DNA from 3 places in the Modestobacter sp. VKM Ac-2979 genome. Region 2 is predicted to be linked to each of the others. Evidence: riboswitches for the same ligand, from Rfam matches in the RefSeq annotation. Region 2 holds a riboswitch; each other region holds the start of a gene.
The links. Region 2 has a riboswitch for cyclic di-AMP ahead of O2W15_RS10770 (peptidoglycan DD-metalloendopeptidase family protein). Riboswitches for the same ligand answer to the same signal wherever they lie in the genome.
Positions count from the first base shown of each region.

Region 1 (5,993 bases), on a different contig from region 2:
GGGGACGGCACCCAGGCGTCGACGATCCGGGGCTCGGCGGCCCGCAGGTCGGCCAGCAACCCGGGCACCAGCGGGTCGAGCCCACTGGTCGTGTTGGCCAGCATCACCGCTCCGACCTGCTCGGACCGGTCGACGAAGACCCCGGCGAGGAAGCCTGGCATCGAACCGCCGTGGCCGATGAGGGTGTGCCCGTCGACCCGCAGGACCTGCACCCCCAGCCCGTACGCCGACCACCCGGGGGACGACGAGTCGATCCCGGCCGGCACGGTCATCTCCTCCAGCGTCGCCGGGGAGAGCACGTCGCCGGTGTCGCCGAGCAGGAAGGCGGCGAACCGGCCGAGGTCGGCCAGCGTCGCCCACAGCTGGCCGGCCGCGGCCATGACGCCGGCGTCGTGCTCGGGCTCGGGCAGGACGACGTCTGCCCACGGGTGCACCCCCGCACCCTGCGCCGCCCGACCGGTGGGCCGCGGGGTGGTGCGCTCCATGCCCAGCGGCAGCAGCACCTCGTCCCGGACCACCTCGGCCCAGGAGCGCCCACGATGCCGGGCGACCAGCTCACCGAGCAGCCCGAACCCGAGGTTCGAGTAGTGGAACCGCCGGGCGCTGCCCAGGACGACGTCGTCGTCGGTCAGCCGGAGCTCGGCCAGCGACCCGCCGGGGACGCGCTCCCACCAGCCGCCGGGGCTCTCCGAGCTCGCGCCGGCGAGGTGGGCGAGCAGCTGGCCCACGGTGCGCTCCCCGAAGGGGGTGTCGGGGACGTGCTCCTCGAGCAGGTCGTCGAGCCCCAGGCGGCCCTCGTCGCGCAGCCGGAGCACGGCCAGGGCCGTCACCGTCTTGCTGATCGAGCCCAGCCGGTACTGCACGTCGGTGTGCGGCTCGGCGACGTCGCCGCGACCGGCCGACCAGGCCAGCCCGCCGTCCCGGACGACGCCCGCGACCAGGCTGGGTGCCCGGCCGTCGCGCTGGACCCGTGCGGTGCGGGCCAACAGGGTGCGGGCGGTGGCGGGCAGGACGGGGGTGACCATCGTGCGCTCAGCCGGCCCGGACCGGCGTGGTGGCGTCCACCGGCAGCCGGCCGGTACGCCGGGCCCAGCGCTCGAACCAGATGGTCACCAGTGGCGGGATGGAGGCGGCCAGCGCCAGCAGCCCGGTGGCCGGGGTCCAGCGGAGCACCCGCCACGCCAGCAGGGCGACGACGACGTAGGCCACGAACACCGCACCGTGGACCGGGCCGAAGACCTGCACGCCCAGCTCCGAGGCCTGCAGCACCCGCTTGACGAACATGCCGGCCAGCAGGAGCACCCAGGAGACGGCCTCGGCGATGGCGACGACGCGGAAGACGCGGGCGACCCTCGTGGGGTCGGTCAGTGCGGCGGGCACGGTGCTCCTCGGGGTGGGCATGGCGTGGGCTGTACCTCATCGTGCCCGGCGGGACGGGGTGCCGGTGCGCGTACCCGGGTGATCGTCGCCACCGGGTCCGGACGCGCCGGTGCCCCGGCCGCCGTCAGGCGACCGGGGCACCGGCGGGTGTCGCGGGGTGGTGCAGCTGTCAGCCGGCGACCCGACGCATGGCGGTGATGGGGCCCATGGCGTCGATGCTGGCGACCTTGACCACGTCACCCGACGTCGGCGCGTGGACCATCTGGCCGTTGCCGATGTAGATGCCGATGTGGCTGACCGGGCTGTAGTAGGCGATGAGGTCGCCCGGCTGCAGCTCGCCGCGGGAGACCGCCCGGCCCGACGCCGCCTGCTGCCGGCTGCTGCGGGGCAGGTTGACCCCGGCCGCGGCGTAGGAGTACTTCACCAGCCCGGAGCAGTCGTAGGAGTTCGGGCCGGTGGCGCCCCAGACGTAGGGCTTGCCGCGCTGGGCCATCGCGGTGCTCACCGCGGTGGCGGCAGCGCCGCTGCTGGCCACGACCGGCGCGGCCGGAGCCGGTGCCGGCGCCGCAGCGGCGGCCGGGGCGGGGGCGGCCGCACGGGCAGCGGGGGCCGTGCGCTCGTCGCGCGAGGCGGTCTGGGCGTTGTTGCGCTCCGCCGCCGCGGCGGCCTGGGCCTCGCGCTCGGCTGCGGCTGCCGCCGCTTCTGCGGCCGCGTGCTGCTCGGCCAGGATGCGAGCGCGCTCGCGCTCCTCGGCGGAGAGCCGGTCGTACTCGGCCTGGTACTCGGCGATCTGCTCGTTCAGGTCGGCCTGCTGGGCAGCGACCTCAGCGACCTGGGCCTCCGCGTCGGCGGCGGCCTTCTCGGCAGCGGCCTTCGCCTCGTCGGCGCTGACGGTGGCCTGCTGCGCGACCCCGAGCACCTCGTTGTTGTGCCCGGCGATGCTGTCCAGCGTGCCCATCCGGTCGAGCATCTCGTCGGCGGAGGAGCTGGTGAGCATGGCCTGCAGCGAGGAGAGCTGCTCACCGGTGAAGGCGCTGCGGGCGACCTGGCGCACGTGGTCACGGGCCTCGACCACGGCCGCCTCGGCGGCGACGAGCTCGGCGGCGGCGGCGTCCGAGGCGGCCTTCATGCTGGTCAGCACGTCGGTCGCTTCGTGCATCTTCTCGGTGACGACCTCGAGGTCGTGACCACGGGCGGCGATGAGCTCGGCCGCCTCCTGCGAGGTGGTGGGTGTTTCAGGAGCCGCCAGGGCGGGCACCGGTGCGAGGGCGACGCCACCCGCGACGAACAGAGTGAGCAGGGCCCGTCGGCCGTTGCGGCCACGACGGACAGAGATGTGCGAACTCGCCATGTTCGGCGGGTGTGTCCTTTCTTCCACCTGCCGCCTACCGAGTTAGCTGACGGGTTCGGGCGGGAAGACGCCCGGCTCCTCGGGCCCGCGAGCGGGCCGTGCGGAGCTTCACCCCAGTGCTGCGGTGGGTCCCCGGTCCACGAGCCCGCGAGTGTTGCGGCGAGCCGTGTGGTTCGGCGGCGGTCCTGTCGGTGGTCACCCGGGTGGGCGACTGCGCTGCCCGTCAGGACCGCTGGTGACCGTACGTGCGTTATGTGCTCGTGACAAACGACTGGGGTCAATTTGTGGAAATCCCCGGGCGTGTGCTGCAACACGCTCACCGAGCGTGACAGGCTCGCCGCGTGAAGGGCCTGGCACAGCGGGAGTTCTGCCTCGTGCTGCTCCGCCGCATGGCCGACACGCGACCCGACCTGGTCTCCGAGGCGTTGCCCAGACTCGGCGCCGACCGGGCCGAGGCGCGTGCCGCGCACCGTCGTTGGCGCGCGCTCCATCACACAGAGCGAGCACCGCGCGGGCTCGTGCTGCGCGCTGCCGTGCTCGGTCCATCCGCCGAGCAGGAGGACCGCCGGTTCGGTGACGTCGACCTCGTCGTCCGGCGGTGGCCGCTGCCGCTGTGGCCGCACCTGCGGTGGGAGGTGCTGGGCGGCCCGGACGGCGCGGTGCTCCACGAGCAGCTGGTCCGCGCGCCCGGTTCCGCCGTGCCGGCCGCCGCACCGGGGGCCCTGCGCGTCTGGGAGCACGTGGTGGACGACGTCGTGACCCTGCCCGGCGCGGCCGCGGTGGACCCCGGCGTCCCGAGTCGCTTCGAGGTGCACCTCCCCGGCCGGGTGCGGGCCCGGTTCGTGTGGGGGCTGCTGCAGCAGGTGGACGACGGCGCGCCAGGATGACCCGGTGCCGACCCTCTCCGCCGCCTCGTGGGACGACCCGGACGTCGCCGCGCTGACCGCCGCCCAGCAGGTCGAGCTGCGGGCCCGCTACGGCGGTGCGAGCGAGCCGGGGGTGCCGCCGTCTGCCGCCGACGTCGCCGTCGTCCTCCTCGCCCGGGACGACGACGGCACGCCGATCGGCTGCGGCGCGCTGCGGCCCCTCGGGGACGGCACCGCCGAGCTCAAGCGGATGTACGTCGTCCCGGCGGCGCGTGGGCGGGGCGTCTCCCGGCTGCTGCTCACCGCGCTGGAGGCCGAGGCGGTGGGGCGGGGCTGGACCACCGTGTTGCTGGAGACCGGGCCGCGCCAGCCCGAGGCGGTCGGGCTGTACACCGCGGCCGGCTACCGGCCGATCCCGGCGTTCGGGCACTACGTGGACGACCCGTTCTCGCTCTGCTTCGCTCGGGAGCTGGCGTGAGCACCGCAGCCCGGTACGACGCCGTCGTGGTGGGCGGCGGCCACAACGGGCTGGTCGCCGCCGCCTACCTGGCCCGCGCGGGCTGGTCGGTGCTCGTGCTGGAGCGGCGGGCCGTGCTCGGCGGCGCCGCGGTCAGCGAGCAGGTCTTCCCGGGCGTCGGCGTCCGGCTGTCGGCCTACTCCTACCTGGTCAGCCTGCTGCCCGACCGGGTCGTCACCGACCTGGCGCTGCCGATCACCCTGCTGGACCGGGCGGTCGCCTCCTACACCCCGCTGCGCCGCGGCGGTGCGGCCACCGGGCTGCTGGTCGAGCGGGACGAGGGGCCGGAGACGGCGGCCTCCTTCCGCGCCCTCACCGGCTCGGACGCCGAGTTCGCCGGCTGGCAGCGGTTCTACGGCCGACTGACCACCCTCGCCGAGGACCTGGCCCCCACCCTGACCGGACCGCTGCCCAGCGAGGCGGCGGTCACCGCGCGCCTGCGGGACCCGGAGATCTGGCGCGACCTGCGGGAACGGCCGCTGGCCGACGTCGTCGCCGACCACCTGACCGACGACGAGGTGCGGGGCATCGCGCTCACCGACGGGCTGATCGGCACCTTCGCCGACGTGCACGCCGCCGACGGCCTGGCCGGCCGGTGCTTCCTGTACCACCTCATCGGCAACGGCACCGGCCGCTGGCGGGTGCCGGTCGGTGGGATGGGTGCGGTCAGCGGCGCGCTGGCCGACGCAGCCCGGGCGCGCGGTGCCGCACTGCTCACCCGCGCCGAGGTCACCGCGGTCGAGACCCGGGCCGACGGCGTCACCGTGCACTGGACCGACGCCGACGGGACGGCGCACGCGGCCGACGCCGGGCACCTGGTCAGCGGCGCGGCCCCGGCCGTGCTCGACGAGCTGCTGGGCGCCGCCCCGGCGCCGCGGCCGTCGGGGTCGCAGCTGAAGGTCAACATGGTGCTGCGCCGGCTGCCCGGGCTGCGGTCCGGCGCGGATCCCCGCCGGGTCTTCAGCGGCACCGTGCACGTCGACGAGGCGGCCGGCCAGCTCGACGCCGCGTACGCGCAGGCCGCGGCCGGGCAGCTGCCCGAGGTGGTCCCCTTCGAGGTGTACTGCCACTCGCTCACCGACCCGTCGATCGTCGGCGACACCGGGCTGCACACCCTGACCCTGTTCGGGTTGCACACGCCGGCCGAGCTCTACGCGGCCGACCCCGTCGGGACCCGGACGGAGGCGGTGCGGCGGGTGCTGGCCCAGCTGGACGCCCACCTGACCGAGCCGCTGGCCGACTGCCTGGCCACCGACGGCGACGGGCGGCCGTGCCTGCAGGCGTCCTCGCCGCTGGACGTCGAGGCGTCGCTGGCGATGCCGGGCGGGCACATCTTCCACGGCGACCTCGCCTGGCCGGTCGCGCCCGACCCGGAGGCCGTCGGCACCTGGGGCGTGGCGACGGCGCATCCGCGGGTGGTCGCCGCCTCCTCGGGCGGCACGGTGCGCGGCGGTGCGGTCAGCGGCCTGGGCGGCTTCGCCGCGGCGCAGCACCTGCTCGGGGTCCACTGAGCGGAGTGGTCCACTGAGCGGAGTGGGTCACGTCTCAGGCGTGAGCGTCCGCAGAACTGGGCAGGCACCGGACACAGCCGCCCGCTCGCCCGAGCAGGCCGGCGACCCGGGGAGACCACGTGTCGGACCGGGGCGCGTACCGATTCCCAGGAGGACCGATGAGCGAGCGACCCGACGGCCGCACCGACCGCAGCGGACAGGGCAGGCTGCCGAAGAACCGGGCCCGCCTGATCATCGTCGCGACCTTCGTGCTGATCCTGGTGGTGGCCTTCACCTTCATGATCCTGGTCGGCACCCTCGGCTGACCTCCAGACCACGGCGCCGGGCGCGCCGCCGAGCGGGACCAGGCCGGACCTGGTCACATGACC
Region 1 covers NZ_JAPVBO010000002.1:551,226-557,218, reverse strand. The annotation lists gene O2W15_RS07250 (serine hydrolase domain-containing protein) at 1-1,025, opposite strand, end outside; gene O2W15_RS07245 (DUF3817 domain-containing protein) at 1,033-1,401, opposite strand; gene O2W15_RS07240 (C40 family peptidase) at 1,550-2,731, opposite strand; cyclic di-AMP (ydaO/yuaA leader) riboswitch at 2,748-2,903, opposite strand; gene O2W15_RS07235 (hypothetical protein) at 3,073-3,618, shown strand; gene O2W15_RS07230 (GNAT family N-acetyltransferase) at 3,623-4,075, shown strand; gene O2W15_RS07225 (phytoene desaturase family protein) at 4,072-5,625, shown strand; gene O2W15_RS07220 (hypothetical protein) at 5,784-5,930, shown strand.
Region 1: another riboswitch for cyclic di-AMP. It lies ahead of O2W15_RS07240 (C40 family peptidase); the one in region 2 lies ahead of O2W15_RS10770 (peptidoglycan DD-metalloendopeptidase family protein).

Region 2 (5,993 bases):
CCTCGGTGCTCACCGTCCTCGCGCTGATCCTCGTCCTCCACGAAGGTCCCGAGCAGGGGTGGACGGCACCGGCGACGCTGCTGAGCCTGCTCGGCGGCGCCGTGGCCGCCGCCGCGTTCATCGCATGGGAGCTGCGCCAGCCGGCCCCGCTCCTGGAGATCCGGCTCTTCCGCGAGCGCGGCCTGGCCAGTGGCTCCCTTGCACTGCTGGTCGTCTTCGGCGTGCAGGCCGGGATCTTCGTCGTCCTCTTCCCCTACCTGCAGGCGGTGCTGGGCTGGTCGGCGCTGCGCTCGACGCTGGCACTGATGCCGATGGCGCTGCTGATGATGGCCTCCTCCGGGCTGGCACCGAAGGTGGCCGCACGCATCGGTGCACGACTGACCATGGCCACCGGGATCCTGCTGGGCACCGTGGGCCTGGTGCTGATGGCCAGCTTCGTCTCCGTCGAGGGCGGTTACCGCTCGGTGCTGGCCGGGCTGCTGGCCATCGGGCTGGGCATGGGCCTGGCCATGACGTCCTCCACCGAGGCCATCACCCGCGCACTGCCTCGCGAACGGCAGGGTGTGGCCTCCGCCCTCAACGACGTCACCCGCGAGCTCGGCACCGCACTCGGCGTGGCACTGCTCGGTGCCGTCCTGGCCACCGGCTACCGCAGCGCCCTCGACCAGCAGCTCCCCGCCGGGGCTCCTGCAGACGCTGTCGCGGCAGCCCGCGAAGGCCTGGCCAACGGCCTCGCGGCCGCCGACGTGGCCGGCCCCCAGGCCAGCGCACTCGTCCGGGCGGCACAAGAGGCCTTCGTCGACGGCTGGCAGCAGGCCATGTGGGCCGGCACCGCCGTCATGGCCGTCCTGTTCGTCATCGTCCTCGCCCGTGGCCCCCGCGGGAGCGCCCCTGGCCCCGTCGTCGGGGAGACCGAAACCGAACACACCATCACCCGGTGACCCTGAACGGGCGGTTGACGCAGCCGACTGCGTCGACCGCCCGCTGGTGCACCGCGCGCGAGGCGCGGCCCTGGGTCGTCGGGCGGGAGAGGTGGAGCGCGGTGCCCGGACGGCACCGCGCCCCACCCGGTACAGATCAGCCACCCAGCTCGGTGAGCAGCTGCCGCATCTCCTCGATCTCCTGCGCCTGGACCTCGCTGATCGAGCGAGCCAGGTCGACGGCCTCGGCGTTGCGGCCGTCCTCGACCTCGGTCCGCGCCATCTCGACTGCGCCCTCGTGGTGCTCGATCATGGCGTCGAGCCACATGCGGCCGAAGTCCCGGCCGGCCGCAGGCATCTCCTCCATGCCCATGCCGCCGTCCATGCCCATGCCGCCCATGTCCCCGGACCCGTGGTCCATGCCGCCCATCGAACCGGACTCCTCGAGCGGTTGGCCCCACTCCTCCAGCCAGGCCGTCATGAGGTCGATCTCCGGGTCCTGACCTGCTTCGATCCGCTCGGCCAGGTCCACGACCCGGGGATCGGAGGCGCGGTCGATGGCGACCGCGGACATCATGAGCGCGCCCTCGTGGTGCGGGATCATCCCCTGCGCGAACGCGACGTCCGTGTCGTTGAACTCCGCGCCCTGCTCGGCGGAGCTGTCGTCGGCCGCGTTGCCACCGGTGGCGGAGGTCTGCTCGGTGTCCGAGCAGCCGGCGAGGACGACGACGGCGGCCATCAGCCCACCGGTGAGGCGGACGAGTCGGATGCTGGTGCGGGTCATGCTGGGTCTCCTGTCTGGGGGATGTGGGCGTGCGTGCAGGACCCCGGGACAGCGGGAGCTGTCGGGGTGCAGCTGCTCGGCCTAGATCCGCAGGAGACAGAGAGCGGAGAGGGTGGGTGGTCGAGGCTGCCTCGACCACCCGGTGGGCCAGCGGGACGGTGTGGGCGAGCCGCGGACGGGCGGGATCGCCACGCCTCGGCGGAGCACCACGGCCCTGAGAACCATCAGACCCGCGAGCAGGACGGCGAGGCACACCGCCAGGAGGTGGGCGTCGTGCCACGGGGCCGGCAGCCCGCTGGACCCGGTGGCACCGTCGGCGTCTGCCTCTGGTGTGGCGGCACCGTGCCCGTGGTCGGGCATCGCACCTGCGACGGGGCCCAGATGGACGGACGCTGCCGGTACATCGACAGAGGCTGCCGCACTGAGCGATGTGGACCCGTCTTCCAGCGCTGACCCCGCGGCCGCGCACTGGATCCCGTGCATGGCGAAGACAGCGGCCAACAGCAGCAGCGCCGCCCAGAGCCGTGCCACCAGGACCACCTCCTCCACACGAAGGTACGACGGCCTGGCTGGCGCACCCGAGAAGGCCGTCGGCCCCTTGGAGTGACACCCGGGCCCGTCCCCACGCTGATCATGACCGCACCCCGGCGCGAAGTGCCCACTGCAGCGACTGCTCGGCGGCGCTGACCGCCCAGCGGGGTCACCGAACGAGGTTCGAGGGCTGTCGAGGTCAGCCGCAGCTTCCGCCCAACGGCAGGCCGCGGGCGGCCAGCCACGGAACCGGGTTGCTGCGGTTCTGGTAGAGCCCACCCAGATGCACTTCGAAGTGCAGGTGCGGGCCGGTGGACTGACCCGTGTTGCCCACCAGCGCGATCTGCTGCCCAGCGGACACCTGCTGTCCCGCGTCGACCGAGTAGCTGTCGATGTGCCCGTAGAGGGTGATCGAGCCGTCCTCATGCTCCAGGTAGACGGCCAGCCCGAAGCCGGATGCGGGGCCGGCCTGGAGCACCACGCCGGCTTCGGGCGCATAGATCGGTGTGCCGATCGGGGCGGCGATGTCCACGCCGTGGTGCATGGTCCCCCAGCGGGCGCCATAGCAGGAGGTCACCCGCCCCGACGTCGGGATCCCGGCGCCGGAAGTCGACCGCTCACCTCCCCGGGAAGCCGCACCGTCCAGCCGTTCCGCCAGTAGTGCATCGACATCGCCACTGCTCGGTTGCTCCGTCGGTACCGCAGTGACATCGCTGCCGGCCGGCTGTTCCATCGACCCCGCAGCAGCATCGCCGGCGAGCGTGACCACCCGCTCCCGCGCCTCCTGCAACTGCTGCTCCAACGCGGCCCTGTCCCCCACGGCGGCGTCGTAGGTCTGCTGCGCCGCGGCGAGCTCGTCGTTGGCGACCCGTTCAGCCTCCGCGGCGGATGCGGCGGCCGCATCGCGGGCAACCACGGCGGCCTTCGCCGCCTCGGTGGCCGCCTGCTGCTGGCGCTGGACGACCTCGAGCTCGTCCAGTCGCTCGCCCCGGTCATCACCCAGCAGCTCCAGCGTGGCGGCTCGTTGGAGGACTTCCTCGGGGCTGCCTGCGGCGAAGAAGGCCGAGGCACTGCCGTAGGCGTCAGCGCCCATGTAGCTCTGCCGGGCCAGTGCGACGACGTCGGCTCGGGCCTGCCCGACTGCTGCCTGCGCAGCCGTCAGCTCGGCCTCCCGGGCATCGGCCTCCTGCCGGGCTGTGAGCAGCGCAGCCTGGGCGACCAGGCTCCGATCGGCGACCGCCTCAGCCTCCACCGTCAGCCGCCGCAGGGTCTCCTCTGCCGCCACCACCGACGCCTCGACGCTGGCCAGCGCGGCCTCGGCCCCGGCGAGTCCGGGTTGGCCTGCCGGGGCCGGCGGGGGCTCAGGTGCGGCGTGGGCTGCCGGACCGGTGAGCACCAGCAGCAGGGCAGCACCGGCGGCCAGCGTCGGCGCAGTGACCGCGGCGCGCCATCGGGCGCGGCGGCGTGGGTGGACAGGGTGCTGCAAGACGGTGTCGTGCGACGTCGCCAACGCGGCGAGCTCCGTTCTCCCTCACCGTCTACCGAGTTAGCTGACGGGTTCGGGCCGGAGACAGCCCTACTCGCTGCGGCGCACTGGCCACGTGAGATTCACCCCAGGGAACGATGGGTCCCCGGTCTGCCACCGCGCGAGCGGTGGCAGTTCGACGGGGTCTGCGCGAGGACCTCTGGGCGAGATCGGGGCTCGGGCGGACCGGCCGAGACGCTACAACGAACCCCGATGAACGTCACAATCCAGTAACAGCAGCCAACCATCGCGGCCGGCCGCACCATCCGGGGCCAGTACATGTGCAGGCGCCACAGGCGGCCGATCACGCGGACGCCGCAACCACGGCATGCAGGTCTTCATGGAGAACGAGGGCGAACTGGCGCTGCGCCTGCTCACCACCCGCGCCGCCGACTTCCAGGCGCGGCTGCTGGGCCGGGTCCGTGCGCTCCTCGCCGAGGCCCTCGACGCCGGCAAGATGTGCAGCGACATCCCGCTCGACGACCTCGGCTACGTCGTCGTCCGCATCATGGAGTCCTACGTCTACCTGACCCTCATCACCGGCGAACAGCCCGATCCCGACCGCGCCGGCCGCGTCCTGCACGCACTCCTGCCGCTGCCTGACTGATCCGGTGGTCGAGCGTTGCACCTGCCGGGGTGGACCTGGACCCCGGCCGACCGGACGGACCCATGGCCTCGGCCATGCGCGCAGTCCAGATCACCGAATCGGTGGCCCGAGCTCCTGAACGTCGTCGGCCATCGTCTTCGATGCCGTCCTCGCCTGGAACCGCATGTGAGAGACATGCCCTAGCTGTCACCGACGTCCTGGCTGGGTACAGCTAGAACGGCGGTGGCGTGGCACTCAACATGCGTCACCGAGATCGCCGGCGACGACCCCGGTGCGTCGGTGCCGGTCGCGGAAGCGCCCGGGGGCTTCGTCGTGGGCACGGCTGAAGGCCCGGCTGAACGCGTGCACGGAGGCATAACCCACGGCTCGTGCGATGGACTGCTGCGGTTCGTCGGTATCGCGCAGGCGAGCGGCCGCCAGGTCCATCCGCCAGCGCAGCAGGTAGGCGGTGGGGCTCATGTCCAGGGCGGCGGTGAACCGCCGCGCCAGGGTCGCTCGGGACACTGCGATGCCGGTTGCCAGGTTCTCCGCCGTCCAGGCCCGCTCCGGTGCCTGGTGGATCAACGTCAGGGCGGCGCTCACGACCGGGTCACCCAGCCCAGCCAGCCAGGACCCCGGCTGGGTCGCCGTCTGCGCTGCTGCCCAGGCCCGCAGCGACTGCACGAGCAGCACGTCGATCATCCTGTCCAGCAGGACCGAGGAGGCCATCCCGGGCTCGGTGAGCTCACGGCCCAGGATGCGCACGGTGTCCTGAAGGTGGCCGGCCCCCGCACCCGCTCCCACGTGGACGACGTCGGGTAGCGCGGTGAGCACGCGAGTTCGTGCCCCGGGGTCCTGGAGGTAGTGGACCGTGACGATGCGGGTGTCCACCGGCCCGATCCCCAGCCGGACCACGTCCCCGACCTCGCGGGCTCGAGCAGCGGCGGCACGGTCGCACGATGCCGCGGAGGCCCACGGTCGGCTGGTCAGCTCGTGCACGGTCCCCGGAGGCAGCAGGACGACGTCCCCGGACTCCAGCCGCCGTGGCGGGCGCGAGGAGGTGGTCAGCCACGCGGATCCCTCGGTGACCGCGTGCACCGCCGCTCCGGGGTACCGGTCCAGGCGCACTCCCCAGCTGCCGGCGGCGCCGCTGGCCTCGATGCGGGTGCCGATCGAGCCGGTCACGCCGGCGACCCGCAACAGGTCGGCGAGCAGGTCCACGCAGCAACTGTACGTGCGCCGCGGCGGACGACCGGTGCTGTTCCGGGCCGGGTGAGTCAGACGGGCACGCTGTTGAGCTCGTGGGACAACGACGGCTGCCCTGCCCGTGCCTAGCGTCGACGGTGGTCGCGGAACACCCCGACTGATCGCCGACCATCGGAGCCACACGTGCAGCAGTTGGGGTCTGCGGGACCGACGAACAGGGTTCCGCTGTCCGTCCTGGACTTCGGGCAGCTGTCCGCCGGACAGACCAGCGCCGAGGCCCTGGCTGACACCACGCGGCTCGCCGAGCGCGCCGACGAGCTGGGGTACAAGCGGTTCTGGGTCTCCGAGCACCACGCCACCCCGTGGCTGGCCTCCACCTCCCCCTCGGTGCTCCTCGCCCACCTCGCCGCCCGGACAGCGCGGATCCGGGTCGGCTCCGGC
Region 2 covers NZ_JAPVBO010000003.1:404,793-410,785, forward strand. The annotation lists gene O2W15_RS10760 (MFS transporter) at 1-941, shown strand, start outside; gene O2W15_RS10765 (DUF305 domain-containing protein) at 1,078-1,704, opposite strand; gene O2W15_RS24000 (DUF6153 family protein) at 1,786-2,514, opposite strand; gene O2W15_RS10770 (peptidoglycan DD-metalloendopeptidase family protein) at 2,435-3,631, opposite strand; cyclic di-AMP (ydaO/yuaA leader) riboswitch at 3,757-3,912, opposite strand; gene O2W15_RS10775 (QsdR family transcriptional regulator) at 4,089-4,367, shown strand; gene O2W15_RS10780 (AraC family transcriptional regulator) at 4,602-5,567, opposite strand; gene O2W15_RS10785 (LLM class flavin-dependent oxidoreductase) at 5,736-5,993, shown strand, end outside.

Region 3 (5,993 bases), 290 kb from region 2:
GTGCCGGTCTACACCAACATCTTCGCCCCGCCGCTGCCGCAGCCGAAGCGCTTCGTCCAGCTGGGCCGGGCGATCCGGGAGATGGTCGAGTCCTGGGAGAGCGACAAGCGGGTGGCGGTGATCGGCACCGGGCACCTGTCCCTGGAGCTGGGCGGGCCGCGGCAGTTCGGCGAGCACGGGCCGGACCCGGAGTTCGACCGCAAGGCCGTCGAGTGGATCGCCAGCGGGGACATCGAGGGGTGCCTGGCCGAGGTCTCCCTGGAGTCCCTGCACCACCCGGGCAACGCCACCCACGGGTTCATGGACTTCATGCTGATGATGGGCGTAGCCGGCGAGGGCGCGAAGGCCGACCACGTCGACACCCTGGACCTGTTCCACACCATGGAGGCGTACTTCACCTGGTACCCCAACGGGGTCCCGAGCGCGGGGGTGTCGGCATGAGCAAGTACCTGCTGGACAAGTTCCTGTTCACCGTCGACCGCGACCCCGAGCTGACCGAGCGCTACCGGGAGGACCCGGCCGGCACGGTCACCTGGTGGGAGGCCGAGATGGCCAACACCGTCCTCAACTGCATCCCCGCGGAGAAGACGACCTGGCTGGCCTTCACCGACGAGGAGCGGCGGGCGCTGGCCGCGCACGACCACGTCGCGCTGTTCCAGATGGGCGCGCACCCGTTCCTGACGCTCACCCTCTTCATCGCGCTGTTCGAACGCGACCACGGGCCGATGGAGTACCAGCGCGCCTACGGGAAGGCGATGGAGCACGTCTCCATGCCCTACCCCGACATCGCGACCTGAGCCGGTGCGCGCCGCCATCCTGACCTCGCCGGGCGAGCCGCCCGCCCTGGCGGACCACCCGGACCCGGTGCCCGGCGAGGGCCGGACCCTGGTCCGGGTGACCGCCGCCCCGGTCGTGCCGCTGGACCTGCTCTGCGCCTCCGGGACGTCGTACTTCGGCCGCCCGGCCGTGCCCTACGTGCCCGGCGTGCAGGGGGTGGGGGTCGTGGTGTCGTCGGCGGTGCTGGCGCCCGGCACCCGGGTCTGGTTCGCCACCTCGGCGGGGATGAGCCCGGGCGACGGCAGCCTGGGTGAGCTCTGCGCGGTGCCGGACGCCGACGTCGTCCCGCTCGCCGGGGACCTGCCCGACCCGGTCGTGGCGGCGCTGGGCCTGTCGGCGGTCGCCGGCTGGATGGCCCTGACCTGGCGCGGCCGGTTGCAGCCCGGGGAGCGGGTGCTGGTGCTCGGCGCCGGGGGCGCGGTCGGCCAAGCCGCGCTGGGCGCCGCCCGCGCGCTGGGGGCCGGGCGGGTGGTCGGGGTCTGCCGGTCGCCGTCCGCGGCCGACCGTGCCCGCCGGGCCGGCGCCGAGGACGTCGTCCTCACCGGGGACGGCGGCGACCTGGCGGCGCGGATCCGGCAGACGGTCGGCTCGGACGTCGACCTCGTCGTCGACCCGGTGTTCGGCGCCGTGGCGGCGGCCGCGTGCTCGGTGCTGGCGCCCGGCGGGCGGCTGGTCAACCTGGGTGGCGCGGCCGGGGACGCCGCCGAGTTCTCCTCCGCCGTGCTGCGCAGTCGGAGCATCGACGTGCTCGGCTACACCAACAACGCGCTCACCGGCGAGCAGCGGGCGGCCGCGCTGACCGCGGTGCTGCGGCACGCCGCGGCCGGGCAGCTCCGGGTGGAGCACGCCGTCCTCCCGCTGGCGCGGGTCGAGGAGGCCTGGGCGGCCACCGCCGCCGGGGGTGGGAGCCGGTCCGTCGTCGAGCTGTCGGCGCGCTGACCGGACACCGCCGGTGGTGACGGATGGGACGCGTGTGTCCGGAGAGTGACGCGACCACCGTCACCCGATGAAATGCCCGCAACCGATTGTCACGACTACATAACGCCGTTAGGTTGGCCGGGTCCAGTCGGTCGCCACGTCCCCACCCGGGGAGCCCGGCCGGACGCCGCCGAGTCGCCCTCCGGGGCGAGCCGGGGACCCACCGCACCACTGGGGTGAATCCCGCGCCCGGACGACCGTCCGGGCCGGGTAGGGCTGCTTCCCGCCCGAACCCGTCAGCTGACCTGGTAGGCGGCACACGGAAGACACCTGTACGGAGCACTCCTGCCCATGCGCGCCCGCACCACCACCTCTGCCGCCACCGGCCGACGCCGCCCGCCGGCCGGCATCCGCCGCCCCGGGCTGTACCTGGGCATCGCGGCGGCCGGAGCCGTCCTGGTCAACGTCGTCGTCGGCGTCGGCCCAGCGGCCCAGGCCGACCCCGTGGCGTCCCAGCCGGTGAGCGTCGCCGAGCAGCTGGGGCTGGCCGCCGAATCCGGCGCCGTCGACGGGACCGAGGACCTCCGGCCGCTCGAGGAGCTGGCAGCCAGCCGGGCCACCCGGGAGGCCGAGCAGACCGCCGCCCAGCAGGCCCAGGCCGCGGCCGACCAGGCCGTGCTCGACCAGCAGGCAGCGGAGGCGGAGGCAGCACGCCTCGCCGCCGAGGCCGCGGCCGCCGCGGAGGCCGAGGCCGCTCGGGTCGCCGCCGAGGCCGCTGCTGCGGCCGAGGCCGAGGCGCAGGCAGCCGCCGCCGCTCCGGCACGGGCCGCCGCCGCGGCCAAGCCCTCCGCCGCGGCGGCCGCGAGCCCCGGCACCGCGGTGTCCGCGATCGCCAAGATCAACAATTCCGCCGGACCGATCAAGCCGCAGGCGCAGGCGGCCGCGAACGCCGTGGTCAGCAACGTGCCCGGCGCCGGCTCGATCACCCTGGGCGGCACCCGGCCCAGCGCTGCCGACCCGCACGGTCACCCGTCGGGGCTGGCGGTGGACTACATGGTCATGTCCAACGCCGCCCTCGGGGATGCGATCGTCGCCTACCACGTGGCCAACTGGGCTGAGCTCGGCGTCGACTACATCATCTGGGAGCAGCGGATGCTCTCCTCGCCCGGTGGCTCCTGGAAGCAGATGGAGGACCGGGGCAGCGTGACGGCGAACCACTTCGACCACCCGCACGTCAACTACCGCTAGACGGCGCTGGCCCGGCCGGCCCCCAGCGCGCCACCATGGGGTGGTGCTGCGGTCGGTGCTCCGGGCCGCGCTGATCGGTGCCATCGTGCTGGTCGTGGTGGTCGGCCTGCTCTGGACGGTTCAGCGCCGCTTGGTGTACCTGCCCGACGCCGGTCCGGTGCCGCCCGCTGCCGAGGCCGTCCCCGGTGGCCGGGACGTCGAGCTGACCACCGCCGACGGGCTGACCCTCGGCGCGTGGTTCGTGCCCGGCCCGACGGCCGACGCACCGGCCGTGCTGGTGGCCAACGGCAACGGCGGCCACCGCGGGGTCCGGGCGCCGCTGGCCCGGGCGCTGTCGTCAGCGGGGCTGGCGGTGCTGCTGTTCGACTACCGCGGGTACGGCGGCAACCCGGGCAGCCCGACCGAGGCCGGGTTGGCGCTCGACGTCCGCGCGGCGCGCGACTGGCTGCTGGCCGACGGCGGGGTCCCCGCAGAGCGGCTCCTGTACTACGGGGAGAGCCTGGGCGCCGCCGTCGTCACCGAGCTGGCCGTCGACCACCCGCCGGCCGGGCTCGTGCTGCGCTCCCCGTTCGTCGACCTGGCCGCCGTCGGCAGCGAGCACTACCCGTTCCTGCCGGTCCGGTTGCTGCTGCGCGACCAGTACCCGGTGGCCGAGCAGGTCGCCCGGGTCGAGGTGCCCACCACCGTCGTCCTCGGCACCGCCGACTCGATCGTGCCGCCGGAGCAGAGCAGGGCGGTGGCCGCTGCCGCCGGGCAGCTGCACCGCATGGTCGAGGTGCCCGGCGCCGACCACAACGACGCCGTCCTGTTGGACGGCGACCAGCTGGTCGCCGCCGTCGTCGAACTGGCCCGCCTGACGACCGACCCCTGACCGACAGAAATGGCCATTTCTGTCGTCGCGGGTCAGGTGCCGCAGAAGGTCTGGTAGGTGGCGCCGAAGTCGGCGGGGGCGGGGGTGGCGTACCGCTCCAGGCCCGGCCGCTCGGCGTACGGGTGGGTCACGGCGTCGAGCAGGGGACCGAGCGGGGCGAGGTCGCCTGCGGTCGCTGCGGTGAGCGCCTCCTCGACGAGGTGGTTGCGCGGGATGTAGAGCGGGTTCACCCGGTCCATGGCGTCGGCATCCGGAGCCAGTGCGCGCCAGCGCTCCGACCACGCGTCGAACGAGGCCAGGTCGAGGAAGAGGTTGCGGACCGGGTCGACGTCGCCGCGGGCGGCAGCGCCGAGCAGCCGGAACCCGGACGTGTGGTCGACGTGGCCGGCCTGCAGCAGGGTCAGGAACTCCTCGACCAGCGGCGCGGCCACTTCGTCGTCCAGCCCCTCCGGCAGGCCCAGCTTGGCGTGCATGCCGGCCGACCAGGCCGCGTCGTACTGCGGCCGGAACTCGCCCAGTGCCGCCACCGCGAGCTCGATCGCCCGCTCCTGCTCCTCGGCGAACAGCGGCAGCAGCGCCTCGGCGAGCCGGGCGAGGTCCCACTCGGCCACGATCGGCTGGTTGCCGTAGGCGTAGCGCCCGCCGTGGTCGATCGAGCTGTACACCGTGGCCGGGTCGTGCGCCTCGAGGAAGGCGCACGGCCCGTAGTCGATCGTCTCGCCGGAGATGGTCACGTTGTCGGTGTTCATCACCCCGTGCACGAACCCCACCTGCATCCACCGGGCCACCAGCTCGGCCTGGGCGGTGACCACCGCGGCGAAGAGCGCCAGGTACGGGTTCTCGGCCTGCGCGGCGTCCGGGTGGTGCCGGCTGATCGCGTGGTCGGCCAGCCGGCGCAGCAGCTCGGCGTCCCCGCTGACCCGGGCGTACTGGAAGCTGCCCACCCGCAGGTGGCTGCTCGCCACCCGGGCCAGGACGGCGCCGGGCAGCAGCGTCTCCCGGCGCACCGAGCGTCCGGTCGCGACCACGGCCAGGGAGCGCGTGGTGGGGATGCCGAGGGCGTGCATCGCCTCGCTGATCACGTACTCGCGCAGCATCGGGCCGACCGCGGCCAGCCCGTCGCCGCCGCGGGCGAACGGGGTTCGCCCCGAGCCCTTGAGGTGCAGGTCGCGCAGCCGGCCCTCCACGTCGGTCAGCTCGCCGAGCAGCAGCGCCCGGCCGTCGCCCAGCCGCGGGACGAAGCCACCGAACTGGTGCCCGGCGTAGCCCTGGGCGACGGGGGTGGCCCCGGCCGGGACGGCGGTGCCGACCAGCAGGCGCAGCCCCTCGGCGGTCCGCAGCGTGACGGGGTCGAGCCGGAGCTCGGCGGCCAACGGCTCGTTGAGCAGGAGCAGCCGGGGATCCGGGGCGTCGTCGGCCTGCCAGGCGACGGCCAGCTCCGGCAGCTCCCGGGCGAAGCGGTGATCCAGGCTGAGGGTCTGTGCCGGTGCGAGACTCACCCCACCGAGGCTACGTCGGATCCCGGGAGCGGCCAGTCGCCGCAGCGTCGGCTCAGAGTTGCGGCGCCAGCTGGTCGACGGCCCAGGAGCGCAGCGTGGTGGGCGTCGTGCTGAGCACCGAGCGCGGGTCGGCGGGCACGAAGTCCTCCCGCAGGCCGCGGGACATCCCGACGAACCCCTCCACCTGGGCCTCGGTCAGCCCCGCCGCCCGGAGGCCCGCGCGCAGGTCGTCGTCACCGATCTGCTCGGCGCGGACCGCCCGGCCGGTGGCGGCGGCGACGATCCCGGCCACTCCCTCGAAGCTCAGGTCCTCCGGCCCGTGCACGGCGAGCACCCGTCGGCCGGACCAGCCCGGGGACAGCAGGTTGGCCACCGCCACCTCCCCGATGTCCCGGGGGTCGACCCAGGGCATCGGCCGGTCGATCGGCATGGTGGTGCGCAGCACGCCCTCCCGCAGCCCGTCGAGGTCGGACAGCAGGTTGCTGAAGAAGTACCCGCAGCGCAGGTGGAGCACCGCGGCGCCGGTCTCCTCCAGCTGCTCCTCGGTGCGCGCGAGCCCGTCGATCATCCCGACACCGCTGCGCTTCTCGGCGCCGACGCTGCTCTGGAAGACGACCCGG
Region 3 covers NZ_JAPVBO010000003.1:118,265-124,257, forward strand. The annotation lists gene O2W15_RS09430 (extradiol ring-cleavage dioxygenase) at 1-441, shown strand, start outside; gene O2W15_RS09435 (hypothetical protein) at 438-797, shown strand; gene O2W15_RS09440 (quinone oxidoreductase family protein) at 802-1,776, shown strand; cyclic di-AMP (ydaO/yuaA leader) riboswitch at 1,934-2,085, shown strand; gene O2W15_RS09445 (hypothetical protein) at 2,107-3,003, shown strand; gene O2W15_RS09450 (alpha/beta hydrolase) at 3,047-3,874, shown strand; gene O2W15_RS09455 (protein adenylyltransferase SelO) at 3,907-5,373, opposite strand; gene O2W15_RS09460 (NmrA family NAD(P)-binding protein) at 5,426-5,993, opposite strand, start outside.
Region 3: another riboswitch for cyclic di-AMP. It lies ahead of O2W15_RS09445 (hypothetical protein); the one in region 2 lies ahead of O2W15_RS10770 (peptidoglycan DD-metalloendopeptidase family protein).